DNA from 4 places in the Cupriavidus sp. 86D6 genome. Region 1 is predicted to be linked to each of the others. Evidence: predicted binding sites of a transcription regulator. Region 1 holds the regulator's gene; each other region holds the start of a gene.
The links. The regulator FNR, encoded in region 1, switches genes on or off when oxygen is low (the NO sensors DNR and NnrR bind a similar motif). The targets are predictions, from matches to a motif close to TTGATNNNNATCAA.
Positions count from the first base shown of each region.

Region 2: a site for FNR is predicted at 1,911-1,924, ahead of AC3G88_RS07340 (DUF3149 domain-containing protein). Genes of this name have one in related genera too.
Region 3: a site for FNR is predicted at 2,475-2,488, ahead of AC3G88_RS16335 (oxygen-binding di-iron domain-containing protein). Genes of this name have one in related genera too.
Region 4: a site for FNR is predicted at 1,695-1,708, ahead of AC3G88_RS07715 (fatty acid desaturase). Genes of this name have one in related genera too.

Region 1 is NZ_JBYPSB010000001.1:1,001,615-1,006,549, reverse strand. It holds gene rluB (23S rRNA pseudouridine(2605) synthase RluB) at 1-845, opposite strand, end outside; gene scpB (SMC-Scp complex subunit ScpB) at 874-1,794, opposite strand; gene AC3G88_RS04610 (sulfite exporter TauE/SafE family protein) at 2,347-3,114, opposite strand; gene fnr (fumarate/nitrate reduction transcriptional regulator Fnr) at 3,200-3,925, shown strand; gene AC3G88_RS04600 (hypothetical protein) at 4,009-4,254, opposite strand; gene AC3G88_RS04595 (hypothetical protein) at 4,251-4,460, opposite strand; gene ccoG (cytochrome c oxidase accessory protein CcoG) at 4,508-4,935, opposite strand, start outside.
Region 2 is NZ_JBYPSB010000002.1:497,626-502,560, forward strand. It holds gene AC3G88_RS07335 (helicase HerA-like C-terminal domain-containing protein) at 82-1,620, shown strand; gene AC3G88_RS07340 (DUF3149 domain-containing protein) at 1,671-1,841, opposite strand; gene upp (uracil phosphoribosyltransferase) at 1,966-2,616, opposite strand; gene AC3G88_RS07350 (Bug family tripartite tricarboxylate transporter substrate binding protein) at 2,718-3,734, opposite strand; gene AC3G88_RS07355 (DMT family transporter) at 3,998-4,885, shown strand; gene AC3G88_RS07360 (SDR family oxidoreductase) at 4,931-4,935, shown strand, end outside.
Region 3 is NZ_JBYPSB010000006.1:164,815-169,749, reverse strand. It holds gene AC3G88_RS16345 (MDR family MFS transporter) at 172-1,662, shown strand; gene AC3G88_RS16340 (glutathione peroxidase) at 1,805-2,422, shown strand; gene AC3G88_RS16335 (oxygen-binding di-iron domain-containing protein) at 2,554-3,339, shown strand; gene gstA (glutathione transferase GstA) at 3,357-3,983, opposite strand; gene AC3G88_RS16325 (fumarylacetoacetate hydrolase family protein) at 4,224-4,935, shown strand, end outside.
Region 4 is NZ_JBYPSB010000002.1:571,080-576,014, reverse strand. It holds gene AC3G88_RS07725 (adenosine deaminase) at 1-194, shown strand, start outside; gene guaD (guanine deaminase) at 279-1,622, shown strand; gene AC3G88_RS07715 (fatty acid desaturase) at 1,797-2,978, shown strand; yybP-ykoY riboswitch at 3,046-3,267, shown strand; gene AC3G88_RS07710 (TMEM165/GDT1 family protein) at 3,298-3,873, shown strand; gene AC3G88_RS07705 (urate hydroxylase PuuD) at 3,996-4,935, opposite strand, start outside.

The DNA of each region.
Region 1 (4,935 bases):
ACACGCGGCGGCTTGGTCGTTACCTTGCGATGAATCAGCTTGCCGTTCACGCGGACCTGGTCGGCCGGCAGGATGCGCTGGCCGATATGCGCGGGCAGACCGTTGACGGACACCCGGCCCTGCAGGATCAGCTCTTCCATCTCGCGGCGCGAGCCCAGGCCGCCTTCGGCCAGCACCTTGTGCAGCTTCGGCGCATCGTCATCCGACGTCAGTTCGCGCACCGGCTTGGCCTTGGTGCGCGGCACGACGGTATCTTCCTCGTCGAACTGCTCGGAGATCACGAAGCGGAACACGTCCTCGGCACCGGCGGCAGCCTTGGCGCCACCGGTCTTGCCGGCCGGCTTCGCCGACTTGTCGCCCTGACGCTGTTCGCCACGGGCGCCCTGCTTGCCGGCACCCCCCTGATTCTTGCGCTGGCCATTGCGATTGCGCTTGCCGGCCTGTTCGGCCGCCGGCTTGTTGTCGCCGTCGACCAGTGCGGCCTTGCGCTGCGGCTGCTGGCGGCGCTTGCGCTGACCAGGCTGGGCCTGTGCCTCGCCACCGTCTGCCTGCCGCGCCTCTGGCGCACCGGCATCGGCGGCAGGCGCCGGCTTGCGGCGACCACGGCTACGCGGCGCGGCGGGCTGGGCGGTTTCGCCCCCCTCGGCCGGTGCCGGCGCGTCGCCATCGGCGCGACCCGCGTCCCGATCCTGCGCGGCCTGGCGGCGCGAAGCCACCAGATTGCGCAAACCGCGGCGGAGCCCCTTGCGGCGCGGCGCGCCGTCGGCGTCATTTCCCGTATCGGGGGCGCCGGTGTCACCCGGCACGTCCGGCTGGCGGACGTCTTGCTCAGCGGAATCAGACAAAGTATTCACTATCGATGTTGCATGTTGTTCAGTTGGACACACGCTCGTCGTCGTCCTCGGTCGAGAACGGCATATCGCCATTCCGGTCCGCAGGGTCGGCGGGCGCCGCTTCGGGCGCCCCGGTGTCCATGTGGAAGCCGTTGGCATGAGCCACCGGCGCGTCTTCCTGCCCGTCGTCTTCAGGCATCCGGGCGGCGCTGATATCGTCTTCGGAGGCATCGCCGTCGGCGACTTCCTCGCTGGGGGCGGCAGGCCCCGCTTCGTGTTGCTGTCCCGCCTCGACAGGCCCGGCGCCCACCTCCGGCCCGGCGGCCTCGACGGTCAACGCGGCTGCCGGTTCGGCAAACGCTTCCTCGTCGCCGGCAGGCGGGTTAGCCGTGGCGATTTCTTCAAAATCGATGGCCTGCTGCTCCAGGAGCGCCGCTTGCGCCTGCGCCTGGGCATCCTCCAGCGGGGGCAGTTCGTCCAGCGAACGCAGGCCAAGGTCATCCAGGAACGCCTTGGTCGTCGCGTACAAGGCGGGACGACCGGGCACGTCGCGATGGCCGATGACTTCGATCCAGCTGCGATCCTCGAGTTTCTTGATCACGTCCGTGCTGACCGTCACGCCCCGGATTTCCTCGATATCGCCACGGGTGACAGGCTGGCGATACGCGATGATCGCCAGGGTCTCCATGACCGCACGCGAGTACTTGGGGGGCTTTTCCGGATTCAGCCGGTCGAGAAATTCCCGCATCTCGGGGCGGCTCTGGAAGCGCCAGCCGCTGGCCAGCGCCACGAGTTCGACCCCGCGCGGCTGCCAGTCCTGCCGCAGTTCCTCGAGCAGCACTCGGATCGTGTCGGCACCGACGTCGTCGGCAAACAACCGTCGCAGATCGCCAACGCGCAGCGGCTCCTGCGCACAGATCAGCGCGGTCTCGAGGACGATCTTCGCCTCTTGGGTATTCATGTGATTGCGTGCAGCCTGTCTTTGCACCTGCCCCCGGACGAATCCCGGAGCACTGGAGATTGCAGATACAGCGAGGCCGAAGCCGCCGCCATTTCATCGCGCAGCCAGCTCGCCTGCCTAATGCAGCGCAGCCGTGCGCACCTCGTTCTTTTGCATCGAAATGCCGGGTCGATCCGGCAGGAGATCGTCCGGCGCTGGCCAGTTTCACCAGTCAACGGACCTCTTGCGTCGCGCCTTCTCCCTTCGGGGCGGACATTCGCCAGGGCCACCAGATGGCCAAGACGGCAAGAAACAAAACGGTATCGGCTCAGGCAACCCTGCCCTGACCGGCGCCATTTCCCAACCGCAGCCGGTCTTTTAACCAGATCTTTTGAACCGGATGGACTGTTGAGACGTTCTCGGCGCACCGGAGTGGCCAAAAACCCTGGGCACGCTCCCCAGATCAGGAATGCGGCCCCAGCGGCGCCCCGAGCAATGGTGCGGCGCGATACCGTGGTTCCGTCGATTGTATGGCATTCCCGGCCCCGCCCGCAACCCGCCCTTGTGGCCGATTCAGAACACCACGCAAAAGCCGTGTTGGGCCAGCGTGTCCGGGAGCCAGATCGACCGGGCCACGCCGAGCACGCCGAAGCCGATCACCAGCAGCCCCGACGCGACCCGCACCACAGGTTTGCGCGAGAGTTGCCGCAGGTACCCCGACAGCCCGGAGATCACCAGCAGGTTGGGCAGCGTGCCGAGCCCGAACGCGCCCATCACCAGCGCGCCCGACACCGCGTTGCCTGCCAGCAGTGCCAGCGCCAATGCGCCATAGATCATTCCGCAAGGCACCAGCCCCCAGGCCAGACCCATACCGTATCGGCGCAACAGCGGCGTTGCGCGACGCTCGCCACGTAGCCGCACCGGCAGTCGGGCGGTCATGGCCCGCGCACGCTGCACCACGTGCACGGCGGCCAGAGAGGCGAGCCGCTCGATCCAGTCGGAACGCATCACGCGTCCACGCAACAGCCACACACCGGTGAGTACCAGCATCATGCTGCCCCCGGCATAAAGCCATCGCTGCAATGGCAGATACTCCTGCCGCCACGCCGTCGCACCGACAGCACCCATCACCGCACCCAGCAGCATGTATGTCGTGATGCGGCCTGCATGCATGATGCACAGCGCAGTCCACCACTGACGAGCGGTACGGTGTATGACAATTGCCACATCGCGGTGCTGTTTCTGCTCCGCGGCAATAGCAATTCCTCCACACATGGCCGCGCAATGCATGCCACCGAGCAATGCCATCAGAAAAACGCTTAAAAGCACACCAAAAGGCAACTGTTCCTCGCTTCTGCGTCACATGACGCTGTAAAATGCCTGCATCGCGCCCTCGCTGCAAGCGCATTCATAACGAGCACTTCAATTGTTGACTTCCATTCCCGTCACCGAGATGTCGCCCCGTTGCTCAACGTGTGCCATGGGCCAGCTTTGCCTGCCCGTGGGCATGTCGCAACAAGACCTGGCGAAGATGGACACGCTCGTGCAGGAACGCGTGCGTGTTCACAAGGGCGAAACGCTTTACCGGATGGGCGAACCGCTCAATGCGGTCTACGCCATTCGCTTTGGCACACTGAAGACGCACGTCACGATGGAAGACGGGCGCACACAGATCACGGGCTTCCATCTGCCCGGTGAAGTCATCGGCCTCGATGGCCTCAGCGAGATGCAGCACGCCTCCGACGCCACCGCGCTGGAAGACGCCGAAGTCTGCGTCGTACGCTACGACGACCTGCAATCGCTGTCGAGCATCCTTCCCTCGCTGCAAGGCCAGTTCCTGCGCCTGATGAGCAAGGAAATCTCGCAGGACCAGGTCATGCTGATCACGCTCGGATCGATGCGCGCCGAAGAACGTTTGGCTGCGTTTCTCGTCAACATGTCCGAGCGTCTGTCGGCGCGCGGTTATTCGTCCACCGAGTTCGTGCTGCGCATGAGCCGCGAGGAAATCGGCAGCTACCTGGGCCTGAAACTCGAGACCGTCAGCCGCCTGTTCTCGCGCTTTGCCGAAGCAGGCCTGATCCAGATTCGTCAGCGACATGTGAAGCTCGTCGATATGGCAGGCATCAAGCAGGTGTACAGCCGGTCCTGCTGAAAGCCAGGGCCACGCATCACGACAAAGGCCGCGCCGGAGCCATCCAGCGCGGCCTTTCTGTTTGCAGCGCCTGTTCTGCATTGCTATTCGAGTTCATCGGTGTCGCTGAGCTTCACCGGCATCGTGTACAGCGTGAGCCCGCTGGACAACGCGCAGAACAACCACGCGACCAGGAAGCCAACGGTGTAGATCGCCTGCCGGGAAGCTTCTACCGGTTGTCCGAAGAAGCTGAGGTCTCCGGGATCCACCACCGAGAACACCACCGCCGTGGCCGCACCGCCCATCAGAAACGCCGGCCATAGCACCCACATCAGCCAGCGCAGTCTCATGGGCGCCTCGCAGCGGGTTCAGCGCGATCGGCACCGGCCTTCTCGACCACTAGTCCGTGGCGCGTGGCATCGTTCACCGGCACATCGGCATGGGTGTTTGCCAGCCAGATCGTGATACCGCAAGCGACCATCGCCAGCAGCGGACCACTCATCAAAATCCAGGGCCATGGCTCCCTGTACCAGGGCTTTGCGGGGTGTTGGGTCATTGCGCTCTCCTATTGGCATTCGTCCCGGCTCACCATCCGTGACAGCATCACAGATCGCGAGGCACGATGAAACTCGTGCTTTGCCGGATATCCACTTTCCGATCGGTTTCGGTCTCGGCGGTGACCGTCACCTCGATCTTGTGCGTACCCTGCTTCGCATCGTCGATCGGCACACGAATCCGGATCGGCAGCAGCCGGTTCGACGTGGGCGACAGCGATTCCGCGCCATGGTCGTACTCCACGACCATGCCCTGCAACGCGTCGCTCTGCGCCTGCACGTGAAACTTCATCGGCGCCTCGGTGGCGTTGATCAGTTGCAGCCGGTACACGTTTTCGATCCAGCGCCCTTCCACTTCGCGCCCGAGCGCGCCACGATCGCGAATGATGTCGACCTTGAGCGGCGCGCGCATGGCCAGCGATGTGACGAAGCCTGCCGTCAAGGCGAGCCAGATCGCCGTGTAGACAATCGTGCGCG
Region 2 (4,935 bases), on a different contig from region 1:
GTTGTTTGCCCTGCCCGTACCCGTTCCCTATCCGCAGCGCACCTGTTTCCTGCCCCGACCGCCGACCGACGAGACCCCGCCATGGCCGATCCCATCCTTATCGCCAAGAACGCCGACCACGAAATGGTGCTGCTGCCTGAAATGGGCAACCGGCACGGCCTGATCACCGGCGCCACCGGCACCGGCAAGACCGTCACGCTGCAGACCCTGGCGCAGGGCTTCTCGCGGCTGGGCGTGCCGGTGTTCATGGCCGACGTCAAAGGTGACCTGACCGGCATTTCCCAGCCGGGCCAGCCATCGGACAAGCTGAAGGCCCGCCTGGCGGAACACGGCCTGCCCGAGCCGGTGTGGGGCGGATGCCCGACCACGCTGTGGGACGTGTTCGGCGAAAAAGGCCATCCGGTGCGCGCCACGGTGTCGCACATGGGCCCGCTGCTGCTGTCGCGCATGCTGGAACTCAACGACACCCAGCAGGGCGTGCTGAACCTGGTGTTCCGCATTGCCGATGCCGGCGGCCTGCTGCTGCTCGATGCCAAGGACCTGCGCGCGATGCTGCAGTACGTGGGCGACAACGCCAGCCAGTTCACCACCGAGTACGGCAATATCTCGTCGGCGTCGATCGGCGCCATCCAGCGTGGCCTGGTGGCGCTGGAATCGCAGGGCGCCGACAGGTTCTTCGGCGAACCGATGCTGAACCTGGACGACTTTATCCAGACCGAGAAGGGCCAGGGCGTCGTCAATATCCTGGCGGCCGACAAGCTGATGAACGCGCCGCGCCTCTATGCCACCTTCCTGCTCTGGATGCTATCGGAATTGTTCGAAAAGCTGCCCGAGGCCGGCGATCTCGACAAGCCCAAGCTCGTGTTCTTCTTCGACGAGGCGCATCTGCTGTTCAACGACGCCCCCAAGGCGCTGCTCGACAAGATCGAGCAGGTGGTGCGGCTGGTGCGGTCCAAGGGCGTGGGGGTGTATTTCGTGACGCAGAATCCCGTGGATATCCCCGACACCGTGCTGGGCCAGCTGGGCAACCGCGTACAGCACGCGCTGCGCGCCTTCACGCCGCGCGACCAGAAGGCGGTCAAGGTGGCGGCCACGACCATGCGGGCCAATCCGAAGCTGGATCTGGAACAGGTGATCGGCGAGCTGGGCGTGGGCGAGGCGCTGGTGTCGTGCCTCGATGCCAAGGGCACGCCGGGCGTGACCGAGCGCGCCTGGGTGCTGGCGCCGGGCAGCCGGATCGGTCCGGTCAACGACGACGAACGCAAGGCGCTGATCGCCAGTTCGCTGGTGGCCGGCACGTACGAGCAGACCATCGACCGCGAATCGGCCTACGAAAAACTGCGTGGCGCCGTGGCGCAGGCCTCCAACGGCACGCCGGCCGATGCGAAGGTTCCCCCGAAGCCTGGCGCCCAGCCGGGCGGCGCCCCGGCACAGGAAGAGGGCGGCTGGGTCGGTGAAGTCTGGGGCTCGCTCACGCGCGGCACGGGCAAGACCGGGCGTGGCGATTCGATCCTGGAGTCGGTGGCCAAGTCGGCGGCCCGTACGGTGGGGTCGCAGGTCGGGCGCGAACTGATTCGCGGTGTGCTGGGCAGCCTGCTGGGCGGCGGCAAGAAAAAGTAATCATCCGCCAGGGCCGCCATGTGGAAACGCCCGCATTGCGCGGGCGTCTTTTATTGCGGGCGACCCGATGATTCCGAGCCGCGCCTGGCCGCTTCCGCATCCTCGCGCGCCTTGCGGGCGAACAGGCAGGCATAGAAGGCGGCCATGCCGATGATGAATGCGATGACGGCCAGGCTGGCCAGGCCGGTCGCCGTGGAGGTGAGGATTTTCAGTGCTTCCATGGGGTGGCTCCTTGCTTGGAATATGCCGTAGACGGCATTCCAGTCTGGATCAGCCCGCCCCCATCAACATTGAGGCGCATCAAATGCCGCCGGCTCGGACAACGCCAGCCGGCGTCACAGGCACTCAGTTCTTGGTGCCGAACAGGCGGTCGCCCGCATCGCCGAGGCCCGGCACGATATAGGCGTGCGCGTCCAGATGGCTGTCCAGCGACGCAACGAACAGCTTCACGCCCGGATGCGCCTTCTGAAACACTTCGACGCCTTCCGGCGCGGCGACCAGCGCCACGAACGTGATGGCTTCGTCGGGGACGCCCCGGCGCTTGAGCACGTCCACCGCATGCGCGGCCGAGTAGCCGGTGGCCACCATCGGATCGCACAGGATGAACGAGCGGTCTTCCAGGTCCGGCAGGCGCACCAGATACTCCACCGGGCGGTGCTGTTCGTCGCGGTACACGCCGATGTGGCCGATCCGCGCCGACGGAATCAGCTCCACCAGGCCGTCGCTCATGCCCACGCCGGCGCGCAGCACCGGCACGATCGTCAGCTTCTTGCCGGCGATGACGGGGGCGTCCACTTCCACCAGCGGGGTCTCGATGCGGCGCGTGGTCAGCGGCAGGTTGCGCGTGATCTCGTAGCCCATCAGCAGCGTGATCTCGCGCAGCAGCTCGCGGAACGTGCGTGTCGACGTTTCCTTGTCGCGCATGTGCGACAGCTTGTGCTGGATCAGCGGGTGATCGAGGATGAAGAGGTTGGGGAAGCGGGGATCCTGTTTCATGGCGGGCTCGGCAAACGGTAGGGGCCCTCCCTGAGGCGAGAGGGCCCGATGCAGCGCGATTGTAATGGATGCGCGCCGGGCCGAGCGAGGCGGCTCGGCGGTCAGTCCACCGTGATGGCCGCCGATTTTGCGACCTTTCCGAACCGCTCGTACTCGGTTTGCGTCAGCGCCTGCAGCTCGGTGGCGCTCGATCCCTTCGGGTTGAAACCGGCCTGGGCCAGCTTGTCGCGCACGTCGGGACGGGCCAGGGCTTCGACGAAGGCGGCGTTCAGGGCCTGGGTCACCGGCGCGGGCAGGTTGGCCGGGCCATACACGCCAAACCACGGTTCCACGGCGTAGCCGGGGAGGCCGGCTTCGGCCAGCGTGGGCACGTTGGGCAGCGACGGCGAGCGCGTCTTGCCCGCCACGGCCAGCGCGCGCAGCTTGCCGGCCTGGATATGGGGCAGCGACGCGGGCAGGTTGTCGAACATCACCTGGATATGACCGCCCAGCATGTCGTTGATGGCCGGGCTGCTGCCCTTGTAAGGCACATGGACCAGCCCGGTCTGCGTCATCTGCGAGAACATCGCGCCGGCCAGGTGCATCGACGTGCCGGTGCCCGCCGTGGCATAGGTCAGGCCCGGATGCGCCTTGGCATAGGCGATCAGTTCCGGCACCGTCTTCACGGGCAGGTCGTTGTTCACTTCCAGCACGATGGTCGAGGTGCCCAGCAGGCTGATGGCCGTGAAATCGCGGCGCGGATCGAACGGTACGTGCTTGTAGATATGCGGGTTCAGCGCGTTGGTCGAAATGGCCCCAAAGCCGATCGTGTAGCCATCGGCAGGCGCCTTGGCCACGGCTTCCATGCCGATGTTGCCGCCCGCGCCGGGCCGGTTCTCGATGACCACGGGCTGCCCCAGCTTCTCGGCAACGCGCTGGCCGACGGTGCGCGCCACCAGGTCGGTGGTGCCGCCCGCCGCGTAGGGCACGACGAAGCGGATGGGTTTGCTCGGGAAGGCGTCGGCGGCCAGGGCACTGCCGGCGCCGGCCAGCATCGGCAGGACGGATGCGGCCAGTGCGGTACGAACGGTGGCGGACAGGAAAACGCGACGGCGCGCGGCAAGGCGATGGAGCGGCATGGCTCGGGAATCTCCGAAATGTTGTTATATGGCCAGTGCACGCACCATGACGGTGCGTGGCCCGGCGCGACCCATTGTATGGGAAAGCAGGCATTGCCGCCGGATGCCCCGGCGCCGGGCCGGCGCCCCGAGCACTGGCGGCTTTTGACATACAATCGGCGGGTTCCGCCGTGCCGCCTGCGTTGAGCGTGGGCGCGGCCCGGCGTCAAGATTCCAGCGTCCCCGTGCCTGCTTCCCAGAAGTCCCTCTCCCCGTCCGCCGAAGTGCCTGTCGCACAGCGCGTCGGACTTGCCACCGCGGCCGTCGGCGCCGTGCTGTTTTCCGCCAAGGCCATCGTGGCCAAGCTCATGTACCGCTACAGCGTGGATGCCGTGATGGTCATCACGCTGCGCATGCTCTTTGCGGTGCCGCTGTTCATGGCCATCGGGTGGTGGCAGGCACGCAAGCTGCCGGCGCTGTCATGGGCCGATCGCGGCCGGGTGGTGTTCCTCGGATTCATCGGCTATTACCTGTCGAGCTTTCTGGATTTCCTGGGCCTGCAGTACATCACGGCCGGGCTGGAGCGGCTGATCCTGTTCCTGACGCCGTCGTTCGTGCTGCTGGTCACGGCGCTGGTGTTCCGCCGCCATATTCATGCCCGCCAGTGGATTTCGCTGCTGCTGGCCTATGCCGGCATCGTGCTGGTGTTCGCGCACGACCTCGATGTCAGCGGCGGCCAGGTCTGGCTGGGCGGCGCGCTGGTGCTGGCCAGCGCGATGTCGTATGGTGTGTATCTGATTCTGAGCGGCGAACTGGTCAAGCGCGTGGGGTCGCTGCGGCTCGTGGCGTATGCGATGTGCGTCTCCACGCTGTGCTGCGTGATCCAGTACGTGGTGCTGGGCCGGCCGCTGGCCGAACTGGCGCAGCCGGCGCCCGTGCTGTGGCTGTCGGTCATCAACGCGGTATTTTGTACCGTGCTGCCGGTGTCGCTGACGATGATCGCGGTGTCGCGCATCGGGGCGCCGCTGGCATCGCAGGCCGGCATGATCGGCCCGGTGTCCACGCTGGCGCTGGCGTTCTGGCTGCTGGGCGAGCCGGTCACGGGCGTGCAGTTGGCCGGTAGCGCGCTGGTGCTGGGTGGTATGTATCTGCTGTCGAGCCGGAAGGCCTGAAACAAGTCATTCGAAGAGAACCAACCAAGGAAGGAGAGGGAAGCCATGGA
Region 3 (4,935 bases), on a different contig from region 1:
ATGCGGTCACTGAATAAGGCCGCGTCGATGTTGTGCGGTCTGTGGTTTTTGTGATCTGCGCGGCACCATCGGCGCCCCCACACCATCCGCATCCATTGCATGTCATCGCCCTCGCCTTCCCAGTCCGTCACGCTGGACGCCGCTCCCGATGCCCACGACCACGCCGCGATCATGCGCGTGATCGGCGGGATCGTGCTCTGTATCCTGCTGGCCGCGCTCGACCAGACCGTGGTCATTCCGGCCGTGCCGGCCATCGCCAACGACCTGAACGGTTTCGGCCATCTGTCGTGGATCGTCACGGCCTACCTGATCGTGTCGACGGTCACCACACCGCTCTACGGCAAGCTGTCTGACAGTTTTGGCCGCCGGCGCCTGCTGATGCTGGCGATCTCGCTATTTATCGCCGCATCGGTGGCCTGCGCGCTGGCGCAGTCGCTGACGCAGCTGATCCTGTTCCGCGCGCTGCAGGGCGTGGGCGGCGGCGGGCTGATGTCGCTGGCCCAGGCGGCCATCGCCGATGTGGTGGCGCCGCGCCAGCGCGGCCGCTACCAGGGCTACCTTGCGACGGTCTGGGCGGTCTCGTCGATTGCGGGACCGCTGGTGGGCGGCTGGGTGTCCGACCACATGTCGTGGCGCTGGCTGTTCTGGATCAACGTGCCGCTGGGCCTGCTGGCGATGGCCATGTGCTATCGCGGGCTGGCGCACCTGCGTGCCCGGGGCGGCCGGCCGCAGGTGGACTGGCTGGGCGCCAGCCTGCTGGCGGTCGCCATCGTCGCCTTTCTGCTGGCGATGAGCTGGGCGGGCGAAGCCTTCGACTGGATCTCGCTGGAAATGGGCGGCCTGCTTTTGCTGACGCTGGTGGCCGTGGCGCTGCTGGCCTGGCAGGAACGGCGCGCCGCCGATCCGATGCTGCCGCCGCGCCTGTTCGCCAACCGCGCCTATGTGATGGGCGTGGGCGCCTCGTCGCTGGCTGCGCTCAACATCTTCCTGTGCATCTTCGCGCTGCCGCTGCACTTCCAGCTGGTGCGTGATGCCGATGCCTCGACGTCGGGCCTGCTGGTGGTGCCGTTCCTGCTGTCCACGGTGGCCGGCAACTTCGTGGTGGCGTGGCTGGCGCCTCGCCTGGGCCGCATGCGCGAGATACTGACCGGCGGCTACGTGGCCGCCGCCGTGGGGCTGGTGTCGCTGGCCACGGTCACGGCCGCCGTGCCCACGACGCTGGTACTGGTGGCGATGACGATTGCCGGCATCGGCCTGGGCATGTCGATGGTGGGCACGCTGATTTCGGTGCAGAACGCGCTGGAACGCCGGGACATGGGCGCCGGCACCGGCGCGCTGCTGGTGATCCGCTCGCTGGGCAGCGCCTTGGGCGGCGCACTGGCCGGCACGCTGCTGGCGATGGAATTCCGCGACGCGCTGGCGCGCTCGGGCGTGAACCAGGCGCTGGACCTGGGCTCGCTGCGCCATGGCAGCGAGGCGATGGCTCATCTGTCGCCGGCCGTGCACCAGGTGCTGGCGGGCGGCGTGGAATCGGGCTTTCACATGATCTTCGCGGCGGGCGCGGTCGCGGCCATCATCGCGCTGGTCATCGTGCGACGCATGCCGGACCTGGAACTGCGCAGCAGCGTGACCGAACACGCCGCCAAGATTCACATGGATTGAAGGTGGTCCGGGGCCGGCGGCGCCTGTCGCTGCCGCCCCGCGTCATGACGCGAATCGCCCGAGAGCGTAGACTTTGCTGCACTAAAGGAAACCGGAGCCCGTACCCATGTCTCGCGAACGCACCCTGGCAACTGCAGTCCACATGGACCGGATGCGGCAACACCTCCAGCGCACCGCCCTGCTGGGCGCGTTGGGCCTGGCCGCCGCGGCCGCCATGCTGCCGCACCCTGCCCGCGCGGCAGACAAGTCTGCCACGGTGTCGGCACAGCCGGCCGGCAACTGCCCGGCTTCGCTGAATTTCCGTTTCCCGCGTCTGCAGGACGAATCGCCCCAGAACCTGTGCCAGTACGCCGGCAAGGTCGTGCTGGTGGTCAATACGGCCAGCTATTGCGGCTTCACGCCGCAATACGAAGGCCTGGAGGCGCTTTACGCCAAGTACCGCGAGCGCGGCCTGGTGGTACTGGGCTTCCCGTCGAACGACTTCTCGCAGGAGCCCGGTTCGGCGAAGGAAATTTCGGACTTCTGCTACAACACCTACGGCGTCAAGTTCCCGATGCTCGGCAAGTCCCACGTGCGCGGCGGCGAAGCCAATCCGATGTACGTGTTGCTGACGAAGGAAACCGGCACCGCGCCGAAGTGGAATTTCTACAAATACCTGATCGACCGCAAGGGCCAGGTCGTGGGCAGCTACAACAGCATGGTCAAGCCCGACGACAAGCAGTTCGTGGCCAAGATCGAAGAGTTGCTGTCCACGCGCTGAATGGCCCCGCCGCCGGCGCCCGTCCGGCTTTTTCGGCCGCTTTCCAGGATTTTTGATTCACATCAATTGAAAACCTCGCGCAACTGAGTACTTTCGCCGCTTAAAAATAACCACAAGCGGTTGAGGGAGTCATGAGCAAGGTGCTTTACGAATGCAACGGGCATGTCTGCCTGGCGTTTACGGACCTGGTCGACGATACGCATGGCGATGCGGTGCAGAGCAACCAGTTCCTGGTGGTCAATCACGGGCACGCGGCCCTGATCGATCCGGGCGGGCAGATGACCTATAGCGAGCTGTACATGACGATCAGCCGCTATTTCGCGCCCAAGCAGCTCGATTACGTACTGGCGTCGCACGCCGATCCCGACATCGTGGCGTCGGTGGGGCGCTGGCTGACGGCGTCCGACAGCCGCGTGCTGATCTCCGAGGTCTGGGCGCGCTTCCTGCCGCATTTCTGCCAGACCGGCAAGACCGCCGGGCGCATTGTCCCGATTCCCGATGCGGGCATGGTGGTGCCGCTGGGCAAGTCGTCGATCATGGCCGTGCCTGCCCATTTCCTGCATTCCGAGGGCAATTTCCAGTTTTTCGATCCAATCAGCAGGATCCTGTTCTCGGGCGATCTCGGGGCGTCGATGACCTCGACGGAAGACGCGCGCGGCGACGTGACCGATTTCGATGCCCACGCGGCCCGCATGCTGGGGTTCCACCGCCGCTACATGAGCGGCAACAAGGCCTGCCGGCTGTGGGCGGCCATGGCGCGCACGCTCGATATCCAGTGCATCGTGCCGCAGCACGGGCCATCGATCCGGGGGCGCCAGATGGTGGCGCGGTTCATCGACTGGGTCGAGCAGCTCCAGTGCGGGCTGGATCTGGTCGACGCCAGTCACTATCAGGTGCCCACGCAGGTCCTGCGCTGAACCTGCGGGCGGCGCCGTCAGTCGCGCACCAGGCCCTCGGCACGCATTGCCGCCTGCACGGCCGGGCGCGCGGCCACGCGCGACAGATATTCCTGCAGCTTCGGGTACGCATCGAGCTTCAGGTGCAGCAGCCGGGCCCAACTGACGATCGTGAAGCAGTACGCATCGGCCACGCTGAACTGGTTGCCCAGCAGGTAATCGCGCGACGCCAGGTGTTGGTCCAGTTCGCCAAAACGCTTGTGCAGCTTGGCCTTGCAGGCCTCGACGGTGCTGGCGTCGGTTTCCTTGTGCCACAGCCACGGGCTGAACACCTTGTGCAGTTCGGTGGAGATCAGCGTCAGCCAGCCCACGGCCTCCAGCCTGGCCTGGCTGCCGGGCGCCGGCAGCAGGTTGCGTGCCGGCACCATGTCGGCGATGAACTGGAGCAGGGCGGACGCCTCGCTGTGGCGCGACCCGTCATCGAGCTGCAGCAGTGGCACATAGCCGCGCGGGTGGATGGCGTAGTAGTCGTTGGTGCCGTTTTCGGGCTCGGCCAGCGTGTGATGGATCAGGTCGACGCGGGCCAGCGTGACGGGCAGGCCGGCCTCGCGCAGGGCGATATGAACGGCCATCGAGCAGGCGGCGGGCGAATAGTAGAGCTTCATGGGATTCCTTGGGAGATGGCACGGCGCGGGGTGCGGCGTGCGGTGATGGCAGTCTAGGCAGCGGCCCAGGCCCCCACAATGCGTGGCGATGCACAGCGGGTATGCAAAGATGCATGGCCTGCATGATGTGTCAGAAGAATGCCGACGCAGGGCGGTCGGGGACGGGCGTGCGGGGGCCGCGCGCGGGCCGCTGGCTTGCGATATGCTCGCGAGGCTGACCTGACCCCCATAGGAGACAAGATGAAGCTAGTCCGTGTAGGAAACCCCGGCGCCGAGCGTCCGGGCCTGGTTGACCGTGATGGGCGCGTGCGCGATCTGTCCGGTGTCGTCGGCAATATCGGCCCGGGCGAACTGGCGCCGGCGGCGCTGGCCCGGCTGGCCGCGATCGACCCGGCCACGTTGCCCGTGGTGGAGGGCCAGCGCCATGGCGTGCCCTGGACCGGTATTGGCAAGATCATCGCCATCGGCCTGAACTACGCCGACCATGCCGCCGAGGCAGGCATGCCGCTGCCGGCCGAGCCGATCGTGTTCCTGAAGGCGAATACCTCGCTGAACGGCCCGAACGACGCCGTGATGCTGCCGTTCGAGTCAAAGAAGTCGGACTGGGAGGTGGAACTGGGCGTGGTCATCGGCACCACGGCGCGCAATGTGTCCAAGGCCCAGGCGCTGGAGCACGTGGCGGGCTACTGCGTGGTGAACGATGTGTCCGAGCGCGAATTCCAGCTCGAACGCGGCGGCACTTGGGACAAGGGCAAGGGCTGCGACACGTTCTGCCCGGTCGGCCCGTGGCTGGTCACCCGCGACGAGGTGCCCGACGCCCAGAAGCTGGGCATGTGGCTCGACGTCAACGGCGAGCGCATGCAGAAGGGCAGCACCGCGACGATGGTCTTCGACGTGGCCACGGTGGTCAGCTACGTCAGCCGCTTCATGACGCTGGAACCCGGCGACCTGA
Region 4 (4,935 bases), on a different contig from region 1:
ACGCCAACTGGGAAGCCACGTTCGACGCGCTGCCGCTGGATGCGGCCGACGCCCACAAGCTGGCGCGCAACAGTTTTGAAGCGGCCTTCCTGCCTGCCGTGCAGAAGGCCGAATTCCTGGCGGAGGTCGACCATTTCTGGTCGGCCGCGCCCATGACCCCGCCCGCGACGGCCCACGTGACTTCCACGAGCTAAAGCGGGCGCATACCCAGAACGCCGGATGCCGCGCCCGCTGCCAGCCAGGCACGGGCGGGGCGCCGGCCGCCCCGAGACAAGACGATGACGACGACTTCCCCCGCCTCCGGCACCCATGGTGCCGTCACCCGCGCCATCCGCGGCCGCATCCTTCATTTCCTGCGCGACCCGCAGTTTCATGACGATGCCTATCAGTATTGGGAAGACGGCCTGCTGATCGTGACGGCCGGCCACGTTGCCGCCGCCGGATCGTACGACAGCCTGGCGGGCGAGATTCCCGCCGGTGCCGAGGTGATCGACCATCGCGGCAAGCTGATCGTGCCGGGCTTCATCGACACGCACATCCACTATCCGCAGACCGACATCATCGCGTCGCCGTCGCCGGGCCTGCTGCACTGGCTCGACACCTACACGTTCCCCGAGGAACGCCGCTTCAGCGACGCCGCCTATGCGCGCGGCGTGGCCGACTTCTTCACCGACGAACTGCTGCGCAACGGCACCACCACGGCCATGGTCTGGAGCACCGTGCACGCCGCCTCGGCCGACGGCCTGTTCGCGGCCAGCCAGGCGCGCAACATGCGCATGATCACGGGCAAGGTGCTGATGGATCGCAACTGCCCCGACTTCCTGCGCGACACCGCCGAGTCCGGCGCGCGCGAATCGGCCGACCTGATCTCGAAGTGGCACGGCAAGGACCGCCTGGCCTATGCCATCACGCCGCGCTTTGCGCCGACATCGACCGAAGCGCAACTGGCCGCCTGCGGCGAACTGGCCCGCGCCCACGACGACGTGTTTATCCAGACGCACGTGGCCGAGAACCGCGACGAGGTGAAATGGGTGGGCGAGCTGTTTCCCGACGCCCGCAGCTACCTGGACGTCTACGACCGCTACAACCTGCTGCGTCCGGGTGCGTTCTACGGCCACGCAATCTACCTGGACCCCGAGGACCGCCGCCGGCTGGCCGACAGCGGCGCGGCCGTGGCGCACTGCCCCACGTCGAACCTGTTCCTGGGCAGCGGGTTCTATGACTTCCACCAGTCCGACGCCAACCGCCTGAACGTGACGCTGGCCACCGACGTGGGCGGCGGCACGTCGTTCTCGATGTTCCGCACGATGAACGCGGCCCACAAGGTGGCCCGCATGGGCGGCTATCACCTGACCGCGCTGCGCATGTTCTACCTGGCCACGCGCGCCGCCGCCGAGGCGCTGGGCTGGCAGGACCGTATCGGCAGCTTCGAGCCGGGCTGCGAGGCGGACTTCGTGGTGCTGGACCCCGAGGCCACGCCGCTGATCGCGCGCCGCAGCCATCGCTCTGCATCGCTGGAGGAGCAACTGTTCGCGTTTGCGATGCTGGGCGACGACCGCGTGATCGACAGCGTCTACATCATGGGCGAGCAGGCTACGGCCGATGCGCCACTGGCAGCCTGACGACGGCTCGCCACTTCGACAAGGGGCTTTTCGGTCGCATGCGAACGAAAAGCCCCTTTTAGAGGTCTTGTATTGACTGGAATCAACACAACCGTCATCAAACCCTTCTAGCCTGTCGCATCCGTGCGCCCTCGAAGACTGGGCGCCACCGCATTCCGACTCGCTGGACCATCGATGACTGCCCGATCCGACACCATTTCCCCTGCCGATGCCCAAGACATCGGCACGGCGGCCGCACCCGGCCCCTCCCGACAGACCCGCCCTTCCGGCGACGTTCCCCTGCCGGAACCGATCGCCTTCGAGGCACCATTTCCCAATCGCAAGACCATCCGCGGCTGGCTGATCCCGCTGGGCCGGCGCAGCACGTCGCGCGCGCTGTGCCTGTTCGCGTTCGACTACGCGCTGTTCGCGGCCGTGCTGGCCGGCGTGGTGCTGCTGTCGGCATGGTGGGCCAAGGTGGGCCTGGGCGTGCTGGCCGGCCTGATCATCGCGCGGCTGTTCATCATCGGCCACGATGCCTGCCACCAGAGCCTGACGGACCATCGCGGCCTGAACAAATGGCTGGGCCGGCTGACCTTCCTGCCGTCGCTGACGCCATACAGCCTGTGGGAAGTGGGCCATAACGTCGTGCATCACGGCTACACGAACCTGAAGGGCTTCGACTTCGTCTGGGCGCCCTACTCGCTCGAGGAATTCCGCGCGCTGCCGCGCCGTCGCCGCGTGATGGAACGCATCTACCGCAACGGCTTCGGCGCCGGGCTGTACTACCTGATCGAAATCTGGTGGTTCAAGCTGTTCTTCCCGAGCAAGCGCCAGATGGCCACGCGCCGGGCGGTCTTCATGTGGGACTGCGCGCTCGTCGCGGCCTTCGGCGCGCTGTGGATCGGCGCGCTGGCGTGGCTGGCCATTGCCACGGACCAGTCCGTGCTGCTGATGATCGGCACCGGCTTCGTGCTGCCCTTCCTGGTCTGGAACACCACGGTCGGCTTCGTGCTCTATGTCCACCACACGCATACGAGCGTGGCTTGGTACGACACCAAGCCGATGTGGGCCAAGGCCCAGCCGTTCGTGTCGACCACCGTGCATCTGCGCTTCGGCATGGGGATTGGCGCGGCACTGCATCACATCATGGAGCACACGGCACACCACGTGGACATGAGCGTGCCGCTGTACCAGCTCAAGCGCGCCCAGGCGCTGCTGGAGCACGCGCTGCCGGGACGCATCATCATCGAGAACTTCTCGTGGCGCTGGTACTTCCAGACCGCGCGGCGCTGCAAGCTCTATGACTTCAAGGCACTGTGCTGGACCGATTTCCGCGGTCGGCAGACCAGCGAGAACAGCCCGGTCCCGACCTGAGAATCATTCGCAAAGTATCGTAAAAACGCCAGATTGATGGACATCATCCTTCGGTCTGGCTACAATGCGGGCTTCCATTGGGGAGTAGCCGCCCTGATCTCACCGCGCCGCGCAATGCGGCACCCGGAAGACAGGGGCGTACGTCAACAGACTTGACCAAATGCCGACATGGCAGGCGGTTATGGCGTGCGCAGCCAAGGACCTTGTGTCCGACGCCTGGCGAGACCGATGACCATACCTTTCTGGCCGGGCCGGGAAAGGTGTGTGTCATTGGCATCTCGCGAGATGCGTTTGCGGCCCGGTTCATGCACCAATAAAAATGGAATCGTTCCTCGTCTCCACAGGTATCGTCGCGCTCGCCGAAATGGGTGACAAGACGCAGCTGCTGTCGCTCGTGCTGGCCGCACGGTATCGCAAGCCCCTTCCCATCATTCTCGGCATCCTGATCGCCACGCTGGTCAACCACGGCTTTGCCGGCGCGCTGGGCGGCTGGATCACCGGCATGCTGGGCGCCAACCTGCTGCGCTGGATCCTTGGCCTTGGCTTTATTGCGATGGCAGGCTGGATGCTGATTCCGGACAAGCTCGACGACGCCGAGGAAGCCAAGCCGGTCAAGGGCGCGCTGGGCATCCTGGGCACGACGATCGTGGCGTTCTTCTTCGCCGAGATGGGCGACAAGACGCAGATCGCCACGGTGGCCCTGGCGGCGCGCTTCCATGGTGAAGTGCTGGCTGTGGTGGCGGGCACGACGTTCGGCATGATGCTGGCCAACGCGCCGGCCGTGCTGCTGGGCGACCGCTTTGCCAACAAGATGCCAATCGCGCTGGTGCACAAGATTGCCGCGGCGATCTTCCTGGTGCTGGGCCTGCTGGCGCTGTTCAACGTGGGCGGCTGACCCACATCGGCAGCAGACATAAAAAAACGGGGCCGAAGCCCCGCTCAAACCCTCGCCGGTCCGGTACAGCCGGCTGCCGACTGCGCAGCCTCCGGACCGTCGATCACCGATGCCCGGTCAAATCAGTTGGTCGTCTTGGCGCCGCCCTCGAACCACTGGCCCAGCAGCGCGCGTTCGTCGTCCGTAATCTGGGTCACGTTGCCCAGCGGCATGGCCTTCTGCTGCACGGCCTGCTGGTAGATCAGCTGGGCGTGCGACTTGATACCGTCGACGCTGTCGAGCTTGATACCCTTGGCGGCCGTCGGCATCATCTTCGGCTGCTCGGCGTGGCACTGCACGCAGCGCGTGTTCATGATTTCCTGAACCTTCACGAAGCTCACGGCCGTGGCAGCGGCGTCGCCGTCGGCGCCCTTCGCCACTTGCTGGCGCGGCTGCGGGGCGATCAGGAATGCCACCAGGCCCAGGCACGCCACACCGGCCGTCGGCCACGCGAAGTTGATCTTGCCCTTGTGCTTCAGGATGAAGAACTGACGGATCAGTACACCGGCCAGCATGACCAGGATCAGCACCAGCCAGTTGTTCTTGGCCGCATACGTCATGCTGTAGTGGTTCGACAGCATCGCGAACAGCACCGGCAGCGTGAAGTAGGTGTTGTGCACGCTGCGCTGCTTGCCGCGCTTGCCGTGGATCGGGTCCACCGGCTGGCCGGCCTTCAGTGCCGCCACCACCTTGCGCTGGCCCGGGATGATCCAGAACAGCACGTTCGCGCTCATGATCGTGGCGATCATCGCGCCGGTCAGCAGGAATGCCGCGCGGCCCGAGAAGATATGGCAGGCCGCGAAGGCTGCCACGGCCACATACACCGCCACCAGAATGCCCACGGTCCGGTCGCTCTTGCCGAAGATGCGGCAGATCGCGTCGTAGACCACCCAGCCGACGATCAGGTACGTCACCGCAAAGCCGACGGCTGCGCCAGGCGACATGTCGTAGACGTTCTTGTCGATCAGGAACGTGCTGGCGTTGAACAGGTACAGCACCACCAGCAGCGCAAAGCCGCTCATC